DNA from 4 places in the Paenibacillus sp. GD4 genome. Region 1 is predicted to be linked to each of the others. Evidence: riboswitches for the same ligand, from Rfam matches in the RefSeq annotation. Region 1 holds a riboswitch; each other region holds the start of a gene.
What was found. Region 1 has a riboswitch for cyclic di-GMP ahead of sda (sporulation histidine kinase inhibitor Sda). Riboswitches for the same ligand answer to the same signal wherever they lie in the genome.
Positions count from the first base shown of each region.

Region 2: it holds a riboswitch for cyclic di-GMP, as region 1 does, so the genes downstream of both, RAC89_RS13275 (methyl-accepting chemotaxis protein) here and sda (sporulation histidine kinase inhibitor Sda) in region 1, are expected to answer to the same signal.
Region 3: it holds a riboswitch for cyclic di-GMP, as region 1 does, so the genes downstream of both, RAC89_RS03800 (sensor domain-containing protein) here and sda (sporulation histidine kinase inhibitor Sda) in region 1, are expected to answer to the same signal.
Region 4: it holds a riboswitch for cyclic di-GMP, as region 1 does, so the genes downstream of both, RAC89_RS20620 (PAS domain-containing sensor histidine kinase) here and sda (sporulation histidine kinase inhibitor Sda) in region 1, are expected to answer to the same signal.

Region 1 covers NZ_JAVCYK010000002.1:1,190,397-1,193,478, reverse strand. The annotation lists gene RAC89_RS28020 (VOC family protein) at 1-301, shown strand, start outside; gene RAC89_RS28015 (hypothetical protein) at 429-1,085, shown strand; gene RAC89_RS28010 (hypothetical protein) at 1,354-1,605, shown strand; cyclic di-GMP riboswitch class I at 1,886-1,960, shown strand; gene sda (sporulation histidine kinase inhibitor Sda) at 1,985-2,158, shown strand; gene RAC89_RS28005 (PadR family transcriptional regulator) at 2,290-2,631, shown strand; gene RAC89_RS28000 (DUF2812 domain-containing protein) at 2,628-3,041, shown strand.
Region 2 covers NZ_JAVCYK010000001.1:2,810,088-2,813,169, forward strand. The annotation lists gene RAC89_RS13270 (AraC family transcriptional regulator) at 1-27, shown strand, start outside; gene RAC89_RS13275 (methyl-accepting chemotaxis protein) at 92-1,507, opposite strand; cyclic di-GMP riboswitch class I at 1,588-1,673, opposite strand; gene RAC89_RS13280 (ABC transporter substrate-binding protein) at 1,927-2,943, shown strand; gene RAC89_RS13285 (FecCD family ABC transporter permease) at 2,973-3,082, shown strand, end outside.
Region 3 covers NZ_JAVCYK010000001.1:804,665-807,746, forward strand. The annotation lists gene RAC89_RS03800 (sensor domain-containing protein) at 1-1,823, opposite strand, end outside; cyclic di-GMP riboswitch class I at 1,910-1,996, opposite strand; gene RAC89_RS03805 (UDPGP type 1 family protein) at 2,158-3,082, shown strand, end outside.
Region 4 covers NZ_JAVCYK010000001.1:4,350,738-4,353,819, reverse strand. The annotation lists gene RAC89_RS20630 (Fur family transcriptional regulator) at 1-195, opposite strand, end outside; gene RAC89_RS20625 (hypothetical protein) at 346-801, opposite strand; cyclic di-GMP riboswitch class I at 1,009-1,093, shown strand; gene RAC89_RS20620 (PAS domain-containing sensor histidine kinase) at 1,194-3,082, shown strand, end outside.

The sequences.
Region 1 (3,082 bases):
CACGTTCGAATATACCCCGGGCGACCAAGAGGCTTGGCTCAACGTCGGAGGTGTCGGTTTAGGGCTTGTTCGCTGCCCGGAGGTGCCGAAATTGGACTTTACGAACAGCCGGGGGCAGCTTCAGCCGATTATCTCGCTTCAGGTGGACAACATTCATGAAGCGTATGAAGAGTTAAAGAAGAAGGATGCCGCAGTTGGCGAAATGGTGTACAAGCCCCAAGGTGGTTACGGTTTTACCTTCCGCGACCCGGACGGACATATGGGCAATTTGTGGGGCGGGTGGCCAAAGGAAGAAGACTAATTATTACAGGACAAGCCAAGAAGGGGTGTTTCTCGTCATCTGAGAATGAAAGGGATCACCCCTTCTTGACGTTGCGAAGCATCTTCTCTTAAATTATTCTGAGCTAGGCGATATAAGGGGTGATGAAGTGCATAGAAAAGAAGTTCTGTTTTTCGTTCTCATTCTGATCGGTCTGCTTCTCATATCTAACACCCACCTTGGCTATTCTTTCGGAGACAGTATATTCAGAATGGCTGGAGTACCACCGTGGACCAATGCTGAGTACGATTCGGGGCTTCATATCTCGGTTACTGTTGGGCTGCTTGTCATTATTACTGGTTACATTGGTGCGGTGAAATATTATCAAGTGCGGTTTCCCAAAATTCGAAGCCGGATCGTACTGAGCTGTATCGCCTTCCCGTTTCTGTTTCCGATCGTGATCGAGCATGCCATGGTTCTTGTGCATTATCATTCCAATTCCGTTGCTTCCGTCGATTTTTCCAAAAATAACAGCCAGTGCAGCTATCGATCGGAGAAAGCGAGTACGAAAGCTGATTGCACCCTTACGCTGGTTAACTTTGGGAAGGAAAAGGATGTAACGCTCAGGCTTTATCTCATACGAAGTTCATCGAAGGTCAAGTTCGAACCGAAAACGATAACGCTTCCGGCTCATCAGAAAGTCAGTGTCGGCATGGCATTTGAAGGCAAGCTGCTGGACGGAACAGGCTACACTGGTTGGTCGAACGATATTGGTATTGAAATTGAAGTCGATGGCTTGAAGAAAAGGTACGGCAAAGAAAACTAGTTGTGTGGGGAACCGAAGTGGAGGAGCAAATTAGAGAAAAGAGCGGTTCGTCCCTTGTGCGTCCGCTTTTTAGACGATATTTGAACTGTTTTGTGTCACAGCTCGCAAAATGAAACATTTTTTGGAGTGAGACGTATAAGTGATTGTGGTATTTTTTGGAACATGTGGAAGATTACACGAAATACTACACTAGCTCGATCCTTAGTCGATAGCACTATGCACAGAGAGCAGTTCGGCGCGTGCAGCTTCATCGTTAGGAGGAGGAGAAGTGAACAAGTTTGTGTTTTATATAGTTGCAAGTGTCATTTGCATATTAACACCTTTTTTGGGTCTTCTGTATGGTTTGTGGGATAGCCATCAACCCAAAATTGGACCTGTAGGAGATGGAAAAGCAATTTACCCTACCCTGCCGCAATTGATACCTCTTATATGTTGTTTTCTTACTGGAGTGTTGAACTTACCTATTGCCATAATGCGATACAGACAAAACAAAAAGACTCAAGAAGATAATAATAATTAGGGCATTTGCACGCTGTCAGAGAACGATAGCAACTTGATAGTGGGTGGTGTCCCTTTCAATTCTTGGCTTAATTGTGTTGGTAATTGAATTTTTCAAACATGAATAATGGCATCGAGCAAATCAATAAAATAAGCTCGCTTCACCAGGATTTTTCGCGGCTGCAATTAGTGAATATGTAATCTCGGAGCATAACTTAAGAAAAACTTGATTATAAAGTACCATATATTTCAATTTTTAATATTGTAAATGAAACTAGTCTAGGTTTACATTACAGTTATACTGTTCGAAATAGCAAACTTACTGAAAAGTAAGGACGCAAAGCTACGGGCCTATCCACGGCAGCCGGGTTGCCGAAACAGCAACCTTTTTGTATAAGGTGATGACAGAGACTATGAGTGAAAAAATAGGTTTATCGGATTTAGATGAAGATTTATTGATCAAGGCTTATAAAGATGCTGTAAGATTGGAATTACATAGAGATTTTATTACATTACTCTGGGAAGAGATAGTTCGACGGAACATTGAACTAGAAAGCATAAGGGAGAGGAGATAGCTCAAACATAACACGACGGCAGCCGATTAACGAAGGCTGCCGTCGTATTTTGTACATATATATTGACAGTCGATATATCATTAGTTATTATACCGACATACGATATAGTTATGGAGAACGGAGGCGACACGTTGGAGGACACCAGGGATATGCTGCCCTTGACCGAAGCGTTTTACTACATTTTGGTTTCGCTGTATGCATCTCCTGCACATGGATACGGCATGATGCAGGACGTGGAGAGAATGAGCGGAGGCCGCGTCAGAATCGGGGCGGGAACATTGTACACGGCGCTTAATAATTTGATGAAAAAAGGACTGATCGTCCCTTCAGACGAAGTTGGGGTGGATTCGCGCCGCAAAACCTATGCGATTACCCCTCTTGGCAAGAAAGTCGTGATGGCGGAAATGGAGCGAATGGAAGAATTGTTAAGCAACGGACGAAAGGTCACAGAATTAGTGAGGAATGGTACATGAGTAAGGTTGCTCGGCTCGCCAAATCGATATACAAAAACCGATTTTCTTTCGTTTGGAACTATAAGCGCGACGAGGTTTGGTTGACCGGCTTGTCGGCACGCGGGCTGCATCTGAACCGTCCGGGAATGATTCGTTACCGCTTCGATTACGATCCGAGCGTCGGGTATGAGTATCGGATGGATTACCAGGATACGATGAACGCCGAGAAGCTGGAAGAATATTGCGAGCTTTATGCGGGTGCCGGCTGGGAGTATGTCGGGACTCGTGTCAATTGGCGGTATTTCCGGAGGCCCTATCTAGAGGGGGAGACGATCGAACTGTACAGCGACAAGGAATCGATTCGATCGTTTTACCGGAAAGTCCAGAAGACGCTTGGTTTTCAGAAGCTGATCAAGCAGCATACCGATTAAGACAACATTTTTATTTAAGACGGGGTTGCCCATAATTTCAT
Region 2 (3,082 bases), on a different contig from region 1:
TATGCTAGACAATCACAGAGGCCGTAGTATCGCTCGATTCATTGACAAAAGGCACGGGCCGTTTTTCCTACGGTACCGTGCCTTTGTACGTTTAAATTTTCGCAATCGATTCGGACAAGGCTTCCGCCATCTGGGCAAGCGATTGCGAGGTCGCCGAATTCTCCTCGACGCTGGCGGCGGTCTCTTCCGTTACGGCGGAGATGCTCTCTACCGAACGCAGCACATCGCCCGATTGAGCGGCTTGCTCCTCACAGGCAGCGGCAATTTCCACCACCTTGCTTGCGGTTTCGTTCAGCTTCGCAATAATGCGCTCGAAGGACTCTCCTGTCATCTGCGACAAGGCCACTCCCTCCTTCACGGCAAGAACACTCAGCTCGGTGTTGTGCTGCATCCCCTTGATGATTCCGGAAATTTGCTTCGTGGCTTCCCGGCTGCGTTCGGCCAGCTTACGCACCTCATCGGCGACAACGGCGAAGCCCCGGCCGTGTTCTCCCGCGCGGGCGGCCTCAATGGCGGCATTCAACGCCAGCAGATTCGTTTGGTCCGCAATTTCGTCAATAACCTCAATAATGTCACCGATGGTAGCGGAATCCTGCTCCAGCTTGGACATTTGACGGCTTACCTGATCCATGCCGGTAATCGAGTTGCGTACCGCTTCCCCGCCCTCCTTGGCAATGGAGACGGTTTGGCTGGAAAATTCGGCGGCCTGCTCCGCGTTCTCCGCCACTGAGTTGATTGCAATGGAGAGCTCCGTAATCAGCTCCGTCATGTGCTGTGCGGATTGGGATTGATCGTTGGCGCCGCTGGCAATCTCCTCGGTGCTGGCCGAAATCTGCTGTGCCGAAGCGGAAACATTCTGCGCGGAGGCCATTACGGTTCGGATCACAGAGCGCAAATTGTTCAGCATGATCCATCCGAAGGCTGCACTAATGGCCAAGCAAACGATGATGATAGTAATAATAATGGTTTGATTCAAGCTTTGCTTGGCTTCCAGTTCCTGAAGGGAGACGGCGATCTGATCATTCAGACTGTTAAGTGAATCGGCTATGATCGGATCCAGCTCCTTACGGGCCTCGCGCTCTTCGCCAAAATGAAGCTTCAGCGCTTCGGCCGGATTGCCTTGATTGTACGCGTCGAGAACTTTTTTGCTGGCGGCGGAGAAGTTAATGAAGTTTCGGCTGATTTTATCGATCGTCTGCTGCTCCTCAGGACCGAGCTCCTTCATTCTGCGAAGCGTTTGCAAATAACCGTCAATATCGGCGGTCTTCGCTTTCATTTCCGGCAGGTAGCTTGCATCACCTTGAAGGAGGAAGCCTCTCTCGTCATTGGATAAGCCCGTTAACCGAAATTGAATGGATTTCATGTGAAACCGGTACTCCTGCTTTTGCAAGAGGGCATCGTACATCTTCTGGTTGTGTTCGGTGTTAATGTAAAAATAAACCCCAATGAAAACAATCATGCTAAGCAGTGTTGCAAGAACAAGTAGAAGCTTCGTCTTCAGTCTCATGGATGTTGGCCTCCCGATTTTTGTATGACTGGGTATCAATGTAAATAAAAAAACCGCCAGGAAGCCGGTTTTCATGCAGCTTCGGTAGCCCGGCGATCGTAGTTAATGAAACCTTAGACCCGTAGCTTTGCGTCCCCGCCTTTCGAGGGGTTTGCCGTTGACGAAGAATATTCGATTTAGTAGAAAGGACCTAATCCCCCATAGTATAAAGTGTACTTTAGAAATTATCAACAAAAATCGACAAATTTCTCGTTGGTTGAGATAAATTCAGTAAAGCAAACGGATAAAAAAAGATATGTACTTTGGAAAAAACGCATCCTATAATGATAATGATAATTATTATCAATACAATACACCGAAGCAAACGCAGTCCGAACTGCATTGTCTGCATTAGCTGTGGTTAAGGAGGAAGCAACAATATGAAGGCTTTACGATGGATGGTCCTATTTGTACTGGCGTTGGCGGTTTCTGCCTGCGGAAGTACAGCGGCACCGGGAGGATCGGCGGGAACAGTCGTTAATCAGGCAGCTTCTCCGGAAGCGGGGAAATCGAAGGACCAGGGCGGGGCGAGTACAGCCGCAACAGGGGAAAAAATCATTAAGCATGCCATGGGAACGGCAACCTTAAAGAAAAAGCCGGAACGGGTGGTCGTTCTTTTCAACGGGATGACGGATATTTCGCTTCATCTGGGTGTGAAGCCTGTCGGCTCGGTAGAGTCGTGGGAAGAGAAGCCGTGGTACAACTATTTGCGGGCGCAGATGGACGGGGTGAAAAACCTCGGCGAGGAAACCCAGCCCAATGTAGAGGCCATTATCGCGCTCAAGCCGGATTTGATTATCGGAACGAAAAATCGCCATGAGAAGATTTATCCTCAGCTGGAGAGCATTGCCCCGACGATTATGACGGAAGAGATTTTCGATTGGAAGGCGAACCTGAAGATCGCAGCCGATGCGCTCTACAAGCAGGAGGAAGGCGCGAAGATTCTTAGCGAATGGGATCGCCGTGTGGCGGAGTTTAAACAGAAGGCGGGAGATAAGCTGGCCAAATCGGAGGTATCGATTGTCCGGTTCGAACGGGACGGCAGCGCGCGCTTCTATGCGACAGGGTTTGCCGGCACGATCTTCAAGGAGCTAGGATTGCCTCGTCCGAAGGCGCAAATGGTGGAAGGCAAGGCCGTGGTGAACCTCACCTCGAAGGAGCAGATGTCGCAGCTGGATGGGGACTACATATTCGATATTACCCGACTCAATGAGAATGAGCCGACGGTAGCCAAATCACAAAACGATTGGACCTCCCATCCTCTCTGGAAGAGCCTGAAGGGTGTCAAGAACGGGAAGTACTACAAGGTCGACACGATCACCTGGAACTTGGCCGGCGGGTCCATGGCGGCAAAGGCAATGCTGGATGACCTCTACCATTATTTTGAAATCAAGTAGTTCCTAGGGAGCGTTTCACCATGAATCTGATGCATTCGACTGTAGCGAAGGCCGGCGGTCTGCTGGCTCTCCTGCTGGTCCTGCTGCTGAGCTTTGTCTCCAGCATCCTTTTCGGTGCGACCCAATACGATTGGCATAC
Region 3 (3,082 bases), on a different contig from region 1:
ATTTCAAGCTCCAGCCATCTCGGCTCCAGTCCCGTTTCCTTCAAAATTCCGGCCACCTTATCGATTAAATCCGCCTGCTCAAACTGTCGGATCGATAGGTTGACGGAGATCCTCATCGGCTCCAGTCCCATAAGCTGCCACCGCTTGGCTTGACGACAAGCTTTGCGCAGCACCCATTCACCCAGCTCCGCTATCAAATCGGACTCCTCGGCAATCGGAATGAATTCCGAAGGAGACATAGGCCCCAGCTCGGGGCTGTGCCAGCGAAGCAAGCATTCCACTCCTTCGATCTCCTGGGTTGCCGCATGAACGATCGGCTGGTAATGAAGCTCAAACTCCTCTTTTTGCAATGCTTCGCGCATCAGCTGCTCAATCTGTAATTTTTTGCTAAGCTTTGTGTGATACTCGGATTTATAAAATTCGTAGTGATTTCTCCCTTGCTGCTTGACATAGAACATCGCCGTGTCGGCATGCTGGATCAAGGAAACGGTCTGCTCGCCGTTCTCCGGGAATAAGCTGATGCCAATGCTTGGAGACAAATAATACGATTTCCGCAAAAAGCGATACGGCTCCGATATGTTCTCCCGAATGCGCTCGGCGATTTGACTTGCCTCTTGCGAATCGGTTACCGGAAGGGCAACTGTAAATTCGTCTCCGCCGAACCGTGAGATGATGCCGGATCCCGGAATGGATTCCCTTAGTCTTTTGGCCGTCTCCTGCAGGAAGAAATCGCCCGCTTGATGACCGAGAGAGTCATTAATCCCCTTAAACCGGTCCAAATCGATAAAAAACACCGCTACTTTCTCAGACTTGCTTTCCGCAGATATAATCATTTGATCCGTAGCTTCAATGAACCGGCTGCGGTTAGGCAGCCCCGTCAAGGAATCATAATAGGCCATATATTCGATGCGTTCCAATGACTGCTTATATGCGGTAACATCCTTGCCGATACCGATCATGCCGGCAAGCACGTTATCGATTTGCAGCGGAACAGCCACAACCTGAACGGTTACGTCTCTTCCCGTCTTATGAACAATCTTGACTTCCTCGGAACAAGGAGAGCCCGTTCTCAGCTCGCGGAAGGCTTCTTCCATTACAGACCCATCCTGCCGTTTAAGCAAGGTTAGAAAGGATTGTCCGAGCATCTCGCTGCTGCTGTAACCGGTAATCACTTCCGCCGCCGGATTGAAGCTGATAAATTGACCTTTCAGGTTGATAGCGAAGATGGCGTCCGGACTGTTTCGGTAAAGTGATTGGTAATAGAGCTGAACCTCATCGCGCTCCTTCTGCAGGTTCACGGTCTCGGATATATCTCGTGCAATCCCGTAAACGCCTACAAGCCTGCCATGAACATAAATAGGCACATTGCGAACGCTGAGCTCCACCCTGACACCTGTTTTACTGAGAATCGACAGCTGGTAGGTTGACTTTTCTCCTTGCAGACTGGCGTTGAAATAAGTCATTCCCTGTTCAAGATCTTCCGGTAAAATGAGTTGATGATAGGTCAACTTGAGAAATTCATGTAACGAGTAACCGGAAATCACCTCGCATGCCTTATTGGCACTCGTAAACCTGCCGTTTAAATCCATCATAAAGACAGCATCCGAATTATGTAGGAACAGCGATTGGTAGCGCTGCGTATGCTCTTCTATGATTGCTGTTCGCTTGCTAAGCCGAATGACAACTGCCGCCCCAGTCACTCCAACCGCAAGCTCAAAAACCAGCTGTACATGATTTGAAGGAAAAACATCAGCAAAATGCAGAATCGGAATTAGAAGCAGCAGGCTGCTGAGCAAGACTGTAAAGATGTAACGTTGATACATTATTGTTTCCCACCTTGGCTTGACATGATGAAAAAACCGCTCCCCGAAAGCAGGAAGCGGCTTCAAAATGAGAATACCTTACCTTCTTCGGTAACCCAGCTGCCGTGGAACACGCGTTCTTTAGGCCTGTGGCTTTGCGTCCCATCCTTTCGAATGGTTTGCCGTTATCGGTTGGTGTCATTTAATTTTAGGAGACTTTTGATCTAGGACTATTGTAATATGTTTTACACCAATTGACAAGAAAGAATGTTTTTTTCATGCTTGCAGAAGGTGATGACATTTCATTAAATTACTGTAAAATAATCCTTATCTTACTTTATCGGAGGTTTGCCGCATGAACTCAAGATACGATTTACTTTATCATGAGCTTCTTATGAGGGATCAAGAACACATCCTGCGGTTTTATCACGAGTTGTCTGACGGCTCCCGCAAAATGCTGCTGGACCAGATCGAAAGCATGGATTGGGCACGGCTTCAGCGATTGACAAAGGAAGCCCTGGGGAAGGAAGCTTCCGTTCCGGGAGAGCTTTCCCCAATGGAAGCTTATCCTTGGGATACTTATTCTCCTGAAGAGAAGCGGTACTTCGAGGAGCTTGGCTGGAGCAAGCTGCGGATGGGCAAGGTTGCCGCCATCGTGGCTGCAGGAGGGCAAGGAAGCCGTCTGGGACATCCGGGACCGAAAGGCACCTTCAGCATCGGTCTGCCTTCCGGCAAGTCCCTATTTCAGCTTCAGGCGGAACGTCTTCTGAATTTGGCAGCACGGGCCGGCTGCCCGATTCCATGGTGTATCATGACCAGCCCGGATAACCATGAGGAGACGGTGCGTTTTTTTGAAAATCACCGGTATTTCGGCTACTCCCCGAAGGACCTGTTCTTTTTTATACAGGGTGAGCTTCCTGCTTTGGATGAACAAGGGAAAGTACTGCTCGCCGAGAAGGACCGGCTGAATCTGTCCCCGAGCGGCAACGGGGAAGCCTTCCTTGCTTTGGAACGTTCCGGGATCCTTCAGGAGCTCAAGAAACGAGGCGTTGAATGGCTGTTTTATTACAACATAGACAATGCCATCATTAAGATAGCCGACCCGCGTTTCGTCGGTGTTGCGGCTCATTATAGCCATCCTATCGCCACCAAGGCGGCTTACAAGGTCTCTCCCGAAGAAAAGGTCGGCATTCTTTGCAAGCGGGAGGGGCGGCCGGCTGTACTGGAATATACGGAAGTTCCCTTCTTCTTGACTCAGCAGCGCGATGCCGACGGAAAGT
Region 4 (3,082 bases), on a different contig from region 1:
GTCCAGCTTCAGCTCACGAACATATCCTTCTTCCGTGAGGAACCGTAAGGAATTATATACAGTCGCGTAGGCAACTTGGAAACCGCGGGTTTTTAAGCGCTCAATGATATCGGCGGCGGTCGGATGGTCGTGGGAATCTGAAATGATGTCCAGAATCATTTTACGCTGTGTAGTAAGAAGACCTTTGCGCGTCATACGGACTCCCCTTTCATTTATTTATACTTAGTTTAAATTTAACTCTAAATGAAGAGGAAGTCAACAGGGTCTTGGAACAAAAAAAGGATTCAGCAGCTCCCTGCACTACCGGCAAGAAACCAACTGAATCCTACGAAACAACCTAAATAATCAACTTGCGCTCGCCAGTAGCCGCTTGCACTCCTCCTCCAAATATCCGAAATCCTTCAAATCCCGTAAGCCTTGAAGGATAGTCATCTTATCATCGCCCGATAGCTCCAGCAGCTCGTCCAAATCAATCTTGGGATGCTTCTCCATAAAGACAAGCAAGCCTTTCGCTGCCCAGCTAAGCCGACTATCACGAAAATCGCCGACAATTTCACGGAATACCTTATGCGGCAAAATCCCCCGTTCTACAAGATTTTGGAGTGCCTGCGTCGTCTCCCTCGAGCTCATCCTGCCAAGGCTCGCAATTTCTTTCATATCGGGTATGGAAGCGGTGGCTTCCTGTATAAAGGTGCTTAGTACGATACAAACCATTTGCTCGTAAATGTCCAAGCCCGGTACCTGCATAATTTCGGAAACAGAAAATTGGCGTGTTCCGCCGGAATGCGCGATCGAATTCAAAGTCCCGGTCCCTCCCATTGGATCATGTTTTCCTTTCCATTGTAAGCGATTCATATGACCGAATTTTGTTCAAATCATGTTCATCTTTTTAAAAATATGAGACCATAGCAAAGGAAATCCATATTATTCCATAAATGACACAAAACCAAGAAACAAATGATTGCAATATTACAACATATTGCTATAATTAGTTGTGAAATCATTACTACAGGAAAAAGGCAAACTTATCGAAAGGTAAGGACGCAAAGCCTCAAGCCTAAAGAGCGACCTCTACGGCGGTTGGGTTGCCAAAGTAATCATATTCCTTTCGTGAATATGCTTGCCTTTTCATGCCCAGGCAAGCTTTTTGGCGTTTCCAGGCTTTGCTTACCAGCTGAGGTGATCCTAATAACATGAACGGTCTCATACACAAAATTTATGATTTCTTGAATCAACTTGGAGACGCTACCATGATCACCGACGTCCATGCCGTTGTCATTAAGGTGAACCCTGCATTTACCCGACTCTACGGCTGGGAGGAGCATGAGATCATTGGGCGAAGAATGCCCATGGTGCCCGAGCGGCATTGGGCCGATACGGAGCTTGTTCATCAATCCCTATTAACCAACGGACAGTTCAACGAGTACGAAACGGTGATGCAGGACAAGCGAGGAACCCTTTTTCCCGTCTCGGTCAATTTATCCGTGCTGCGAGACCCGCAAGGAAAAATCTCAGGCTTCATCTGTATTACCAAAGACTTAAGCGAGAGAGCCCGCATACCCCGAGATCTCGAATTAACAAGGGATGACCTTTGTCTCATGACGGAGCATATGACGGATAGCATACTGGTGCTCGATTTGCGAGGCAATTTCACGTACATCTCCCCAGCCTTAAGCCGAGCCATGGGGGTTTCTTCCGACCAGTCGATTCATGTAAAAGAAATCGTTGATCCCGATGAATATGGGCAAGTGATGGAATGCTATGAAAACATCCTCCGCGACAATAAGCCGCATTCCACCGAAATTCGCATGAAGCATGGCGAAGATTGGCTTGTTTATGATGCGAAGGGCTCGCCTATTCTGGAAGCAACGGGAGAAATCAAGTCCGTTATTTTCATATGCCGGGATATAACGGATCGCAAGAAAGCCGAGCTGGCTTTGCAGGAAGCGGAGGAAAAATATCGCAGCCTTGTGGAGGAGGCATTGGTAGGCGTTTATATGTATCAGGATGAGCGCTTCGTTTACATCAATCCCCGACTGGCCGAGATGTTCGGTTATTCGGTAGCCGAAATGAACCGAATCCATCCCTTGAGCTTATTTGCAGAAAAGTACCGGCCGCTTCTTAGAGAGCAATTGAATAATATAAGCGCCAAGCGCACCAAGGACCTGAATCTGCAAGCGGAAGGCGTCAAAAGGGACGGCTCCGCCATCTTCTTCGAAATGAGCGGGAAAGGAACTTTATATAACGGCAAACCTGCGGCCATAGGTACCGTGCTGGATATATCAGAGAGAAGGCGGGCCGAGAATGCCATACGGGAAAGCGATCGAAGATACCGGAAGCTTCTCGATCTGTCTCCCGAACCGATTCTCGTGCACAGCGGCGGCATCATCGTTTATGTGAACGAAGCGTGCCTCCGGCTGCTCCAAGCCAATCAGCGCTCCGATTTGATCGGTACGCATTTATTTCAATTTTTGCAAGATGAGGATACGCACAAGGCCATGCAACGGCTCGAAACCGCCTTAAGCCTAAAAAGCACTCCGGGTTACATGGAATATCGGCTTGTCTCGCTCGACGGTCAAGAAAGAGAAGTCGAATCTTCAAGTACGATGATCGATGTGGTGCTTGGCATTCCGGTCATTCAGACCGTGCTTAGGGATATTACCGAGCGTAAAAAAACAGAAGAGCTTATTCGCCGTTCAGATAAGCTGTCGGCACTCGGACAAATGGCCGCGGGCATTGCGCACGAAATTCGCAATCCGCTCACTTCTCTGAAGGGTTTCGTCCAGCTGCTTCGTTCCCAGTCCTCGGGGCATCCGGAATATTACGAGATCATGCTCTCCGAGCTGGACCGGATCAATGAAATTGTGACCGAGTTTATGAAAATCGCCAAGCCGCAAACGGCACATTTTGAAAAGAAAAACCTTGTGGAAACCTTGGAGCATATCGTTGCCCTTATGAATTCACAGGCTATTTTACATAATACCGAAATCATCATGTACTCGGAGGGTACGGTCCCTCTCATTTACTGTGATGAGAACCAGTTGAAGCAGGTCTTTATTAATATTTTGAAAAATGCCATTGA